2 linked regions of the Symmachiella macrocystis genome follow. The protein of the gene in region 2 interacts with the protein of the main gene of each other region in a pairwise test. Links are inferred from orthologs where the notes say so. Each region holds a gene or a part of one and is shown on either strand. Other genes may lie near its edges.

The links. Proteins that work in one complex are often made in the same cells at the same time.
Region 1: the proteins of def (region 2) and CA54_RS00960 interact in binary tests that used the Escherichia coli proteins (3 or more experiments, as listed by UniProt). The link is inferred for Symmachiella macrocystis from one-to-one orthologs.

Annotation. Positions count from the first base shown.
Region 1 is NZ_SJPP01000001.1:248,309-255,549, forward strand. What follows is about bases 3,011-5,810. They hold CA54_RS00960 (aspartate-semialdehyde dehydrogenase), read left to right. Parts: upstream 3,011-3,797; coding sequence 3,798-4,823; downstream 4,824-5,810. Other genes in these bases: purD (phosphoribosylamine--glycine ligase), read right to left, coding at 3,011-3,452; lysA (diaminopimelate decarboxylase), read left to right, coding at 4,936-5,810. In the rest of the region: CA54_RS00945 (parallel beta-helix domain-containing protein), read right to left, coding at 1-1,248; CA54_RS00950 (DUF456 domain-containing protein), read right to left, coding at 1,563-2,129; more of purD, read right to left, coding at 2,181-3,010; more of lysA, read left to right, coding at 5,811-6,213; CA54_RS00970 (HEAT repeat domain-containing protein), read left to right, coding at 6,725-7,241.
Region 2 is NZ_SJPP01000001.1:3,005,908-3,013,273, reverse strand. What follows is about bases 2,565-5,489. They hold def (peptide deformylase), read left to right. Parts: upstream 2,565-3,703; coding sequence 3,704-4,276; downstream 4,277-5,489. Other genes in these bases: CA54_RS11530 (dihydrofolate reductase family protein), read left to right, coding at 5,317-5,489; fmt (methionyl-tRNA formyltransferase), read left to right, coding at 4,294-5,256; CA54_RS11545 (hypothetical protein), read left to right, coding at 3,256-3,522; CA54_RS30100 (calcium-binding protein), read right to left, coding at 2,565-2,586. Outside these bases: CA54_RS11555 (radical SAM protein), read right to left, coding at 1-879; more of CA54_RS30100, read right to left, coding at 1,237-2,564; more of CA54_RS11530, read left to right, coding at 5,490-5,910; CA54_RS11525 (sodium:proton antiporter), read right to left, coding at 5,999-7,366. UniProt on the Escherichia coli protein: Removes the formyl group from the N-terminal Met of newly synthesized proteins. Requires at least a dipeptide for an efficient rate of reaction. N-terminal L-methionine is a prerequisite for activity but the enzyme has broad specificity at other positions.

The DNA of each region.
Region 1 (7,241 bases), 2.8 Mb from region 2 along the record:
TTCGGGCAATTTCCCATCGACGGTTTTCTTCTCGTCAACCATCCCGTCATAGACAATGTCCGGCAACTTGCCATCCGGGAAAAACGCGACCACGTCGGCCCACGCTTTTTGCGGATCGTAGCCACCCTTCTCGAATTTGTTGTCGTAAACCGAAATCGCTTCGGGATATGGGTCGTACGCTGCGTCTTCAAATTTTCGCTGCGTAGTGAAGAAACTGATGATGTAACAGTTGGTACTTTTGTGGTTCTTGATTTCATTCCCGAAAATTTCGACTTGATCATTGGCCATCACCGACACACCGGTTCCCGGCGGCACGGTGGCAACCATGTTTCCTGGAGCGGCGAAGTTATCGTGATTGTTGTCGTAGAGTTTGTTGTTGAACACGCGGCATTTACTACCGTTCTTTTGTTCTAGACCCGGCAGAGAAAAAACCAACAACCCGCCTGTATTGTTCGTGGCAACATTTTCATAAACGTCGGCACCAATGCAGTTTTCGATTTCGATGCCGGCAACATTTTTTTCCGCGCGGCAGCGCCGGACGATGATGTTCTTCGACTGTCCCACATAAATCCCCGCATCCGAGGCACATTCTGCGACACAGTCCTCGATCAAAATATTTTCGCTCAGCACCGGATACAGGCCATAGGCGCCATTTTCCGCGTGCGGGCCATTGGACCACCATGTTTTGACGCTACGCATGGTCAGACCGTGAGAACCATCGACTTTGATCGCGTCGCCCGGCGTGTCCTGCAGCGTGATATCTTCAATCGTAAAATCATCTGCGTTTTTGACTAAAATCCCTTCGCCGCCCGTTCCCTTTTGTTGGTCGGCAAAGTTCAAGATCGTTTTGTCCATCCCCTGCCCGCGGATCGTCACGTTTTTTATATCATCCAACGAAAGCGTCTTGGTCAGTTTGAATTCTCCTGCGGCGAACTCAATCACGTCTCCCTCTTCGGCATAGATCAATGCTTCTTGAGCGGCCTTTTGCGCGTCGGGACCCGGTTCGATCACAACCACTTCCTCTTCGGTCTCTGCTGCGTCATCGGTCGCTTCTGGTGTTTCGGTACCATCTGCCGCCGGCGCGGTCGAATCGTCAACGGCGGCCACAATGCTTTCGTCCGCTTGCGCATCGCTGCTTTCCGTGGTGGACGCACCCGTGCTTGATGCAGTCGGCTGTGGTTGTCCACACCCGATCAGAGCTAGGCAGCTGCAAAGCGATAGCGCAACACCCCAATGACTGAGTTTCATCTTTTGACTCTCCGAAGAAAATGGTGAGAAGTGTGTACCGTTGAAATGACTGCTGGACGCAACGCCTCTACCTACCGGTTGGTAGGTACTTTTCGCGAATTAAACAAACCCGCACAGGGAAGCTCACTTCGATTGGCGAGAATATCGCCGGCAAATGGGTCGAAAGTTTTATCTGCAGGCTCAATGCCTCAGCACCCGCACGCAAAGACTATTAAATTTCGATACACATCAGGATACAAGAAATCGCAGCTGCGCCAATGGTATCCACGCAACTTCGGCTATAAACGGACACGGACATCCATTTATTTTGGTGACTAAAACAAGGCATCGATCGAAACCACAGCTACCATCGCCGCCCCCACGATCAATTTGCCAACCGTTCCCAAAATCCGCCCAATCAGGGCCGCTTTACTGACGGCCAGCGTTTCGGAATGGTTCTTTTCGCCTTTCCACGATTCCCCAAGATAGGCTCCGCAGAACGCGCCCGCAGCGCCTCCACCCAGAGCGGCGACAATCGAACCCACGATTGGAATCGGCACACCGACAATGGCGCCGGCAATACTGCCGACCGCCGCACCCGCAATGGCGAGAATCATCCCCCGTCGACTGCCCCCCTCTTTCGCAGCGCCGGCAGCACCCGCCACGAATTCGACGAATTCGCCCAGCCCGGCCAAAGCCACCAGCCCAAGGACAACCCACCACGACAACCCGTGCACGGCCGGCGAGTGATAAAACCAGGCAAACGCAGCCGCCAAGGCCACGATCAACCAGTTGCCGGGCATCGTAAAGAGCGTCAATAACCACGCACCAATGCAGGCGAGTATCAATAATACTGCCCAGATGTAGTAAATGACTTCGGGACTCAGACTGAAGTAGCTCATAGGGACCTCACTTCATGTCCTTCGTCGAGCACGAGAAAATCTTGAATCGCTTCACCGCGCTTTGTCCGAGATATCGTGTCGGCACCAGGCGCCGTCCCAGCGGATGCGTTTGACTGCTTGGTAGGCCTTCAGCTTGGCGTCGGCCACAGTGTTTCCCAAAGCCGTCACGCCCAGCACACGGCCGCCATTGGTGACGACCTCTTCGCCCCGCAAGGATGTCCCAGCATGAAAGACCTTGGTGTCGGCCAATTCAGCGGCTGCGTCCAGACCGCGAATCACTCGTCCCTTTTCGTAATCGCCCGGGTAGCCTTCGGACGCCATCACCACACAGACGGCCGGGCGGTCGTCCCATTCCAGGGGGGGAAGTTTACTCAACTGCCCCTGAGCCCCGGCCAAGAGGATTTCCGCCAGATCAGTCTTTAACCGCATGAGCACCGGTTGGGCTTCGGGGTCGCCGAAACGGACGTTGTATTCCAACACCTTGGGGCCTTGATTGGTGATCATCAAACCGGCGTACAAAATGCCGCTGAACGCGCAACCTGACTTCTTCATCGTGTCGACGGTGGGCACGAGGATTTGTGTGATGATTTGATCCATCAACTCCGGCGAAACCAGCGGTGTGGGGCTATATGCACCCATCCCGCCCGTATTGGGACCTTTATCGTCGTCGTAGGCCGGTTTGTGGTCTTGCGAGGTTTCCAGCGGAATAATTGTGTTGCCGTCGACGATAGCCAGGATACTCACTTCCAGCCCGTCGAGACGTTCTTCGATGACCACACGGCGACCGGCATCGCCGAATTCGGTTTCCCGCATGATGCGGTTGAGTGCGTCGATGGCCTCTTCTTTTTTCGCACAGACCACCACCCCTTTGCCGGCAGCTAGTCCATCCGCCTTGACGACCAACGGAGTTTCTTCGCGATCATTGATGTAACTTTCCGCTTCGTCGGCTGAATTGAATACGGCGAACTGGGCGGTCGGCACGGTGGCGCGTTTCATCAATTCCTTCGAGAATGACTTGCTCCCCTCCAACTGAGCCGCCGCTTTCGACGGACCAAACACCGTCAAGCCCGCTACGCGAAACGCATCAACAATCCCCGCGGTCAGCGGCGCTTCGGGGCCGACAACGGTCAGACCAATCTGCTCGGCTTGCGCGAATTGCACCAAACGCGGAATGTCGTCGGAGGAAATATCGATGTTGACCGCATCGGCGGCCGTACCGGCATTGCCCGGCGCACAGTAAATTTTCGAGACCGAAGGGGACTGAGACAACTTCCATGCCAGGGCATGCTCCCGTCCTCCTTGGCCGACGACTAAGACTTTCATTGCAAATGATCTTCCGCTGTGGACGCGAACTCGAAACTCAAAAACGTTGTCGTATTCGGCAGTATAGCAATCGAAGCGGAGGGACTGAATTCACCGGCGCGGATAATTATCAATTGCGACCGACTGCGACCGCCACAACCGCCGATGATTGAATCTGCCGCCCAAATCGCGATATAGTATCGAATCCCGCCCGTTTGTGCCTACTTGCACGCAATTCCTCGGCGAAACCTGTGGTAATCGTGGAAGTCGTGCGCACATCGAGCGGGATTGTTAGACGTTTCTTTCGTTGAGTTTGAGGCTGCGGGCATTGATCCGCTGCCGCACAATTTTTAGGAGTACGGAATCGTGTTTGAAAAGGTGGCCTTAATCGGGGTGACCGGTGCTGTAGGCCGGATTATGCTGCGTCTGTTGGAAGAACGTGAATTTCCCGCGAAAAGCTATAAGTTCCTCGCCTCGGCGCGGAGTGCGGGAAAAACGTTGACGTTCAATGGCGGCCAGCACATGATCGAGGAACTCACGCACGATTGTTTCGACGGTTGCGATCTGGTGATCGCCAGCACGCCAGACGACATCGCAGCCGAATACCTTCCCTCGGCGGTCAAAGCGGGCGCGACCGTGATTGACGAGTCGGGTTATTGGCGGATGAATCCCGATGTGGCGTTGGTGATTCCCGAAGTCAATCCGCAAGCGGCGCTCGATGCGACGGGGATCATCGCCAGCCCGAATTGCTCCACAACACAAATGGTCGTGGCCCTCAAGGCCCTGCACGATGCCTCTCCCATTCGACGCGTGATTGTCAGCACCTATCAGGCGGTCAGCGGTGCCGGGACGCAGGGGAGCGTCGATCTGGTAGCTGGCTCCAAGGCGCACCTCGATGGAGACGACTACGCCTACCAGGCCTTCGCCCACCCAATCGCCTTCAATGCTATTCCGCAAATTGGCAGCGAAAAGTCGGATGGTTATACCAGCGAAGAGCTGAAAATGGTCTACGAAACCCGCAAAATCCTGGGGGACGAGTCGATCCAAATCAATCCCACGTGCGTGCGGATTCCGGTTGCCAATTGCCACAGCGAATCGATTACGGTCGAGACCGAGCAACCCATTTCCCCCACCCAAGCGCGAGAGCTGTTCGCAAATTTCCCAGGAATCGTTGTGAACGACGATCTCGCCTCAGGACATTACCCGCTCCCCTCGAACTGCACCGATCAGGACGAGGTCTTTGTGGGACGCATCCGCCGCGATATTTCACATGACAACGGGCTGAGCTTTTGGTGCGTGAGCGACAACCTCCGCAAAGGGGCCGCTACGAATGCGATTCAGATCGCCGAATTGCTCGCTGCCCACCGTTTTTCCAAAGCAGGCTCGAAATAAGGCCGCACAGCGGTCCCCCTTGTAAAAGCGGGGGCCGCGTGATTTTTAGCTGGTTTTCAGACCCGTGAACGAGTTTTTGCGTGCGGGACATCATTTTTTCTAGCGGGACATCATGGACCATTTTGAATATCGTGACGGCGAACTGTTTTGTGAGGAAGTGCGTATCGCTGATCTAGCGGCCGAGTTTGGGACGCCGCTGTGGGTCTATTCCCAGGATGCGTTGCTGTCGAATCTGCGGGAAATCCAAATCGCATTTGCCGAAGCGGAACCGGTGATTTGCTATTCGGTGAAGGCGAACTCCAATCTGAGCATTCTCAAGCTCATGAACGAAGCGGGAAGCAGTTTTGACGTCGTTTCCGGCGGGGAATTGTATCGCGTCCAACAAGCGGGCGGCGACACGACGCGCGTCGCCTTTGCCGGCGTTGGTAAAACCGATGCAGAGATTCGTTTCGGCCTGGAATCGAACATCTTGATGTTCAACGTCGAAAGCGAAGCGGAACTCGACGCCATTGCTGCCGTGGCAGGCGACATGGGCGTTGTGGCTCCCGTGGCGCTGCGTTTGAATCCAAATATCGACGCGAAAACACACGCTAAAACAACCACCGGCAAGAAGGGGAACAAGTTCGGCATCGACATCGAACGCGCTGGCGAGTTGGCAGCTAAGGTGTTGGCCGACGTGCGCTTGTCTTTGGTTGGGATCCACATGCACTTGGGTTCGCCGATTTTAACGACCGAGCCTTATGCCCTGGCCGTTAAAAAGGGAGTCGAAATCGTCAACGAATTTCGCGCTGCCGGCCATGACACGAATTGGATCAACCTCGGCGGCGGGTTTGGCATTAACTACAAGCAAAACGAGGCCCCACCCGCGAAAGCATTCGCCGATGTGATCGTTCCAGCGATTCGGGCTGCAGGATGCCGTTTGGCACTAGAACCGGGCCGGTTCATCTGCGGCAACGCCGGCGTGCTGATCAGCAGCGTAACGTTTACGAAACGCGAAGGGGGCAAGCTGTTTGTGATCCAAGATGCGGCGATGAACGATTTGGTCCGTCCGGCGATGTACGACGCATTTCACCGGATTTGGCCCGTCAAGCCGGCTGTGGCGGCTCCGGACGACTATGAGGGCGAGATTCCCGGCTGCGAGCCGGTCGACGTTGTGGGGCCTGTTTGCGAGTCGGGAGACGTCCTGGCCAAAGGACGCTGGCTGCCGGAAACTTCACGCGGCGACTTGATCAGCACGTTCAGCGCCGGGGCTTATGGCACCACGATGAGCAGCAATTACAACTCCCGGCCCCGTGGGGCTGAAGTGATGGTGAACGGCGGAACACACCGCGTCATTCGTCGTCGCGAGACGTATGAGGACCTGGTGGCGAACGAAATTATTGAATCGTAACGAACCCTGTCGAATTGAAATCAAATACCAGATTTCAGAGGACTTACGGCCAAATGGCTGTAAGTATCCGGTAAATTGAGACCATTCGTCGCCAGCGGTCATGCCGCCACTTTCGGCACAATCGGATGCAGTGTCCCAATCACTTCTGGGATGATGCGAAAACGCAACAAGTAGTCAAAGTGCGAATTCGAGGCTTGAGTAACAGGCCAAGTCGTTCGATTTTCGTGTAATAGGGAAAAAATGATTGTTATCTACTCGTAAAACACTTTACCATAGCAATGGTATCTCAAAATATGATGATTGATTCCCGATCGCCTACACCCCCCATGGGAGGGTAGGCAGTCGTATTTAGAGCACACACAGCATCCCCACTGATGTTACCGAAATGATTTCTTCGGTTGGATGAGGCAACGTTTCGCGGAGCGGCCGAATGGCGGTCCCCGTGTTTCGTGAATTGAGTTCACGCCTTGCAGTTTGACCGTCCACGCAGAAGATTGTCGGAGTTGAGTTGATGGCCAACGTGTCACGCCGGTTTGTCGGCACCCTCGTCTTGCTGATGCTTTCGTTCGGCCTTCTTCTGGGAAGCCTGATCGCTCAGGATGCATCTCCAGTGGATGCGGACGCAGCAGCAGCAGCCGAAGCGAAACGGCGAGAAGATCTGCTCAAAACCTCGCCACTTCCGCTGCAGCCCGAGACCGCTCCGGATTTGTTCGAGGCGGCCGTGCTGATGGTCGATCTGGCCCGCCCCAAACTGGCCCGGCTGTATGTGGACCAATTGATGGAGCTGAAGCCCGATGCTCAGACGCTGTTGGACCTGCGATTGAAGTACGGTCCGGCCGAATTCATGAAGATGGCAAACATCGAGGAATTACAACCGGTCTCCAGCGATTTGCTGGAAGAAGTGAATCGGTTGATGGCAGACCGTGCCAGAGATCCCGTGCGAATCCAAAAATTGGTCGCTGACCTAGGCGGCTCCAACGAGCAGCGGCTGCTGGCAGAGCACGAATTAAAAAACGGTGGACAAGCCA
Region 2 (7,366 bases):
AAACTGCACGATCGGACAGGGTTCGATATCGCCCCAGGGATTGATGTGGTGACTGATCCCAGTGGCCGCCGGGCAGAGCGCGCGGCCTTCTCCGTCGTAATAGGCATCGATGACGCCGATCGGTTTTGTCGCTCGGGTCTCGACTACGAATTTGCGAATGCGGGTCTGTTGTTCGGGTGTGAGCGCCATCTCTGGTTCGGGATCGGGACCCATCGGGCGATAGACGTGATACCAGGTGTACATCACACCCATTTCGATAAGTCGGTCGACCCACGCGTCGGTCACCAAATCATCGATGTTGGTTTGGCAGACGGAGGTGCATACACCGGTGAGCAGTTTGTTGTTCACACAGTTTTCAATGCCCTGCATCGTCTTGCTGAGCACGTCTTTACGGCCGCGGCGTTCGTCGCTGACGATTTCCGTTCCTTCAACACTGATTAGCGGCGTGACGTTGCCCAGTTTGCGAAGCCGCTTTGCTTTTTCATCGGTGATGAATTGGCCGTTCGTAAATACCTGGAAATAGCAATCAGGATGTTGCTCGAGGATATCAAACAATTCCGGATGCATGAAAGGTTCGCCGCCGACGATGCCGAAAAAGCTGTTGCCGACCTCTTTGGCTTCGGTGATCAGCCGGTTCATGGCTGTCAGATCGATGGTCTGCTGTTTGGCAGCGACGTCGACCCAGCAGCCTTGGCAGCGGAGGTTGCAACTGTTGATGATTGAGACGTACAAAAATGGTGGAAAATATTCGCCGCGTTTGAGCCGCTGCTTGAATTTGTAAACGCTGCGCAGCCCTTTAAAACCCATGTTGTACATGAGCTTCCACAACAGCCGCTTGTCGGTTTCGAACAAGGCGCGTTTGGCCATTCGCAGGTACATCAACAACGTCCTCTCAGATGGAAATGTAGGTCCGGATATCCCAGACGATTGTGTCGGCGACCGGAATGAAAACCGGACTATGCTCAGAGAGCACTCGTTAGCCAACAGCGGCCGGTAAAATCGGCCCTACGTGACATCTATCGTAACGGCCAGAGGATTGTTTAGCCACAGATTCATAGGGAATTCACATGGTTACGCAGTCGCCCTGCCGGGAAATCCCCAACCGGCAACTCGTGGTCGCAATTGGCGAGGCATCGAATCGGACTGTGGGCAAGGCAAACCGCAACAAAAATGCCCCGCCGCGGACGAATCCGAGGCGGGGCGGTTGAAAATTGACATCCGTTTACAGCTATTTCCTTACGGATGGTAAACGTTTTGGTACGTATCCCCTTCGGCACTGTTGTAGCCGTAGAGGTATTGTTGCAGCAGCCAGTAACCGGAGGTTCCCAGCGGCTTGTAGTGGCGGACGAAGACGTCAGATCCGCTGCCACCATAAATCGAGTCGTACACGCCGCCGACGGGGTCGTAACCACCATCGAGGTAGTCGTCGCCGGCTTGACCGGACAGTGTGTCCCGGCCGGTTCCGCCGTAGAGGTCATCGTCGTCGTTTCCGCCGTACATGGCGTCATTTCCGGCGTCGCCATAGAGGCGGTCGTCGCCATCCGAGCCCCACATGCGGTCGTCGCCATTTCCGCCGCGGACGTAGTCGTTGCCGTCGTTGCCGACGAGCTGATCGTTCCCGTTATCACCATAAATCGAATCGTTGCCGTCTTGGCCCCACAGTGAGTCGACACCATCGCCGCCCCGCATGTAGTCGTCGCCGGCTTGGCCAAGCATGTAGTCATTGCCGTCTTGGCCGTACATGTAGTCGCGGTCGTTCCCGCCGTACAACCGGTCGTTGTCGTTACCACCAAACATCCAATCACGGCCGTCGTCGCCGTAAATGCGGTCGGCACCATCATGACCGTACAGCGAGTCGTTGCCCGATCCACCTCGGATATAGTCGTTGCCGTCACGGCCATAGACACGGTCGTTTCCGGCATCACCGTACAGATAGTCATTCCCAGCGCCACCGTCGACAGTGTCGTTGTTATTTCCACCGTACATAAAGTCGCTACCGGCTTCGCCACGCATATTGTCGTTTCCGTTTCCGCCATACATGCGGTCGTTGCCGTTCCCACCATACATATTGTCATTGTCGTTGTCGCCGTAGATGCGATCGTCGCCGTCGCTACCGTAAAGATTGTCGTTCCCGTTTCCGCCGCGAACGGTGTCATTACCGGCTTGGCCGTCGATGAAGTCGTTCCCGCTATTACCCACCAACGAATCGTTGCCGGTTCCACCGTACAGATTGTCGGCTTGTGATCCGCCGACCAGCGTGTCATTTCCGGCTCCACCGTCGGCCGTCATGCTGATGTCGGTGTTGTTGATAACGTTATCGTTACCATCTTTGGCATCGACGACAATCGAGTCGACGTCGTCGAAGTCGTAGTCACGGTCTTCGATGATATCGCCGTCGGCATCACGAATGACGACGAGGACTTCATCGATTTCGCCATCGTCATAGGTATAAGAGATTTCAATCGTGTCGTCTTCGTTCGTACCTTCGATTTCGAGTACGCCATCATCGAGATCGATGTCCGCCGCCATGAGCCGGCGGTCTTCCAGTGCTTCGAATTTCATTTTGCGTTTGTTTGGGAAAGTCATTTCGTGTTCGCCTTTTCGTTGGAACGGTGTGTTTGAAAAAATGGTCCAATACTCTGTGAAGCGAAACCGGTGGCGAACTGTTACACAGATATTGCAAGAAAAAGAGCGGGACGCAGCATTTCGTGCAGGGAGGTGCTGTGGGCAGCGAAATCGTGTCGAGAGGCTTCTGTCTCAATTCGATTCGCCATTCGACCCGCGTGTTTTGAGAGCAAATAATCTTATGGCAAAATTGGCGAATCCCCGTTGACGTGAATGAAAGAACTACTTATCGTTCGCCGCTCTTCACTTGGGGGACCCCAGGCTCCGGTGACTGGCCGCGTTTTTTTTGAAAACACGACCACGGTCACATCTGCCTCCCCCGCCGAACACTTCCTCTCAAGATCCACTTCAAGATTTCAGAATCGTGCATTCTTTCCGGTGTCGTTCGCGTGACCGTTGTGTCAGGACGAACGGATTGGAAAACCATGCTATTGAGATAATCCATAGCCGCCTCACCGTTTCCCGAATGAACTGCAGGTGGCTCGACCCTACTTCACAGCCTCTTCTCGTTTACCGTCACATTCCCTGAATTGGGCAGGCACGCATCCCGCGGGGATTGTGTGAAGTCCATGATTGGTAACCTGAGAATGGAAACGGGCTGTGCCACTTCGTTCCGCAAAGGACTGCGTTATGAGACAATTGCTTTTGACCGTTGTCGGAATTTTTTCGTTGACCATGGCGGCCGGGTGCTGCTGTTGGAGCAAACCTTGCAACTCCTGTAGCCCGTGCAGCACCGGCAACTGCGGTCCAGGTGGCTGTGGCGTGCAACAATACGGACAACCGTACAACAGCGGCTCCTACTTTGGTCCGGCGTCGCCTCAAACGGCCTATGCACCACTGCAACCCATTCCGATGACTGCCGTCGGTCCGGTGGAATCGTTGCCGACCTATCGCTAAGCCGATAACGAGATCGAAGCGTTGAGCAGTGGCCTGACCTTCGAATTCTTGGTTTTGCAGGAATCCCGTCTTTGTTCGTCGAATCATTTGCCGCGGGGCGATGTACTCGACGACAGGGGCGGTACGTCCTATAATTCAATCGTGGTTTTTGTCTACGGTTGGTATGGGGACGTGTTGGTTCATGGAAATTGTTAAGTATCCGCATCCTGCGTTGCGGTGGAAATCATCGCCCGTTCAGGCCATCAATGCCGAACTGCGGACGACTGTCCGCCAGATGTTCGAGTTGATGTATGAAGCCAACGGCATCGGATTGGCCGCCAATCAAGTGGCGCTGCCGATACGACTGTTCGTGCTCAATCTCCTGGCCGACCCGGCGGAGACGGAAGAAGAATTCGTCTTCATCAATCCGGAGATCGTCCGCCGTAAGGGAAATCAGGAGGCCGAAGAAGGCTGCCTGAGCATGCCCAGCCTTTATGGCGATGTCCGCCGCGCTGGAGAAATTGTGGTCCAAGCCTACGGTCTGGACGGGCAAGGTTTTGAATTGACCGTTGACGATCTGGCCAGCCGCGCGATTCAGCACGAAACCGACCATCTGGACGGGGTTCTATTCACCGACCGCATGACCGAGGCGGCCCGCCGCGAGGTCGATCCGATGTTGTCCGATTTTGAAACGCTGTTCCGTCGCCGACAGGAACAGGGAAAATTCCCGTCCGACGCCGAGATCCAGCAGCAACTCCAGGAATGGACTCCGTAAGTGGAGGGGGTGCACGGATGACGAGGTTACGATTGGCCATGATGGGGACGGGCGCGTTTGCTGTTCCCACTTTCGCCGGCTTATACGACACGCCGCACGACGTCGTGGCGCTCTACACTCAACCCGCGCGCACCGGTCGCGGGCATCACAAACATGTGCGCAATCCGATGGTCGAACTGGCCGAAGCGCACGGCACACCGGTCCTGCGGCCGGCAAAAGTCAACACGCCCGAGTCGTTGGAAGAGATGGCCGATTTGCAGCTTGATCTGCTGGTTGTGGCTGCATACGGACAAATCCTTTCCGCCAAGCTATTGGGCACCCCGCGACTCGGTGCGGTCAATGTGCATGCCTCACTACTGCCGAAATACCGCGGCGCTGCTCCGGTGAACTATGCGATCCTCAGCGGCGAAACGGAAACGGGTGTAACGATTTTCCAAATCGAACCCAGCCTCGACTCTGGACCGATCTTGGGAATGGAGTCGCTGACGATCGGCACGGAAGAAACGGCCGGGGAATTAGAACCGCGACTCGCGCAACTCAGCGTGCCGTTGGCACAGCGCGTCATCAGCGAATTGGCAGCGGGCACCACGAATCCGATTGTCCAGGACGACGCCGCAGCGACGTTAGCCCCGAAGATGAAAAAGGAACAGGGAGCAATTGACTGGACGCGTTCAGCCGACGAAGTCGATTGGCACATCCGCGCCTTGCAGCCTTGGCCTAAGCCGTTCACATTTTGGCATCGCACCAACGGAAAACCGCTGCGACTGGTCGTGCCGCACGTTCACAAAATCGACGCCCGCTCAGCCGAATTGCCCGGCACGGTCCTGGAAAATGACGAAGGCGGCTTGTGGATTCAAACCGGCACGGATGTGGTCGAGATCGTGGAAATCCAACCCGAGGGAAAACGCGCGATGCCCGCCGGCGATTTCCTCCGCGGTCACAGCGTCCCTGCCGGTGATTGCTTCGGGCCGCTTGAGTAACGACGAGTGGCGGAGTATCAGCTCGCCGGTTTCGCGCCCAAGCAAGGACATCAGCCCGCCATGCCACTCACATGCTCTGTTTTCATCGCGACTAGTAGCGACGGTTTTATTGCCCGCGCCGACGACAATATCGACTGGCTAGAGAACCCCGCCTATACGATGTCGGCCACTGAAGACTTCGGGTATGCCGAGTTCACCGGCAGCATCGACACGCTGGTCATGGGCCGCCGCAGTTTTGAAAAAGTCCTCACGTTTGCGAACTGGCCGTACGACAAATTACCGGTGGTCGTGCTCTCCAGCAGGACAATTCACATCCCTGCAGAATTGCAAACCAAAGTACGCAACATCCATCAAGAGCCGCAGGAATTGGTCGCACAATTGGAAACCGAGGGCCGTCGGCATCTATACATCGACGGCGGTGAGACGATTCGCCGATTTTTACGTGCCGGTTTGATAGCAGATATGACGATCACGCGGCTCCCGGTCTTGCTCGGCGAGGGAATCCCGCTGTTCGGCGCAATTGATCACGACATACGGCTCTCACACGAATGGACCCGTACGTTTGGCAATGGGTTTGTGCAGACGAAGTACCGCATTGTGCGGGAGGCGCGAGGGGACAGGCGTGAGGAGGACGGTTTAGGCCGCAGACCGTAGGCCTTAGGGTTGGTAGATGACTGCTGTCCGGCGCGGCATGCGTACGTTCTGGCCACTCGCCACCGGCCACTCCCTGCCTGCCCGCCGACTACACCAAAAACACCCACGTCAGCAACAGTGATAGCGGAAAGAGCACGGCGCAGCTGTAGGCCATGTAGCCGAAGAAGCTGGGCATGCGGACGTTGTTTTTTTCGGCGATTGACTTGACCATGAAGTTCGGCCCGTTGCCGATGTAGGTCATGGCTCCCATGAAGACCGCTCCGAGGCTAATGGCGATGAGCGATGGCTCGGCCACGCCTGCAACCGTGGCGGCGTCGGTGGGGATTGTTTTCGCTGTTTCGAAGAAGACGACATAGGTCGGGGCATTGTCTAAGAAACTGGAGAGCAACCCGGTCCCCCAATAGAACTGCCACGATTTGTCGATCCCCAAGGAGGGGCCATAGGTATGCAGAATTTGAATCGGTGCCTGCATACAGATGAAGATGCCAATAAACAGCGCCGCCACCTCGATGATAGCCTCATAGTTGAACGAGTTTTGTTTCCGAATCGCCGCCGATGTTGAGAGCAACGACATACCGGTCAGTGCCAGCATGACGATTTCGCGAAAGTAAACCGGCGCGTGATAGTGCGTGCCGGGGACGGCTTTCGACGGATCGAGCAGTGCGACGCAGAAGATGACGCCAAACAACCAGAGGAAATTGATTCCCCCACGAATGGCAAATGGTTGCGGGCGCTGGGGTTGGGTTTCCACGGCGGAACGATCTTCATGACGATACCGCCACGTATCCCAGAGGTAATATACGACCAGCAGACTGCCGTTCATCGCCAGCCATTGCGGCCACAGCTTGAGTGTCCAAAAGAAATCCACGCCGCGCAAAAATCCTAAAAATAGCGGGGGATCACCAATCGGCAACAGGCAGCCGCCGGTGTTGCATGCGGCGAATATGAAAAAGACGACGGTATGCACAACGTATTTGCGGTTGGCGTTGGCTTTGAGCAGCGGGCGGATCATTAACATGGCAGCGCCGGTGGTCCCGATCAGGCTGGCCATCAAAGCGCCGACGGCAATAAAGCCGGTATTCAATTTTGGCCGTCCGACCAGATGTCCCTCGATGGCAATGCCGCCGCTGATGACATACAGGCTGAATAGCAAGACGATGAACGGGATGTATTCCACAAGCATCGCGTTTCTCAACACCGTGAGCGCCGCACTCCAACCGGGGGCGGACATCTCATGCGAGGTGTGATCCAACACGCCATGACCATAGATAAAAGCAAAATACAACAGTGTCAGCGCCCCGCAGCCCACTGCGACCAACAGGCGATTGTGATTGTGTTCCCACCACTCTTCGGAGAAATGAAACAACGGCAACAGTGCGATGCACAGTAATAATCCGGCGAATGGAATGATGCTATAGGCAGCCGGCGTTGGGGCTTCATGCGCGGCGTGCTCTGC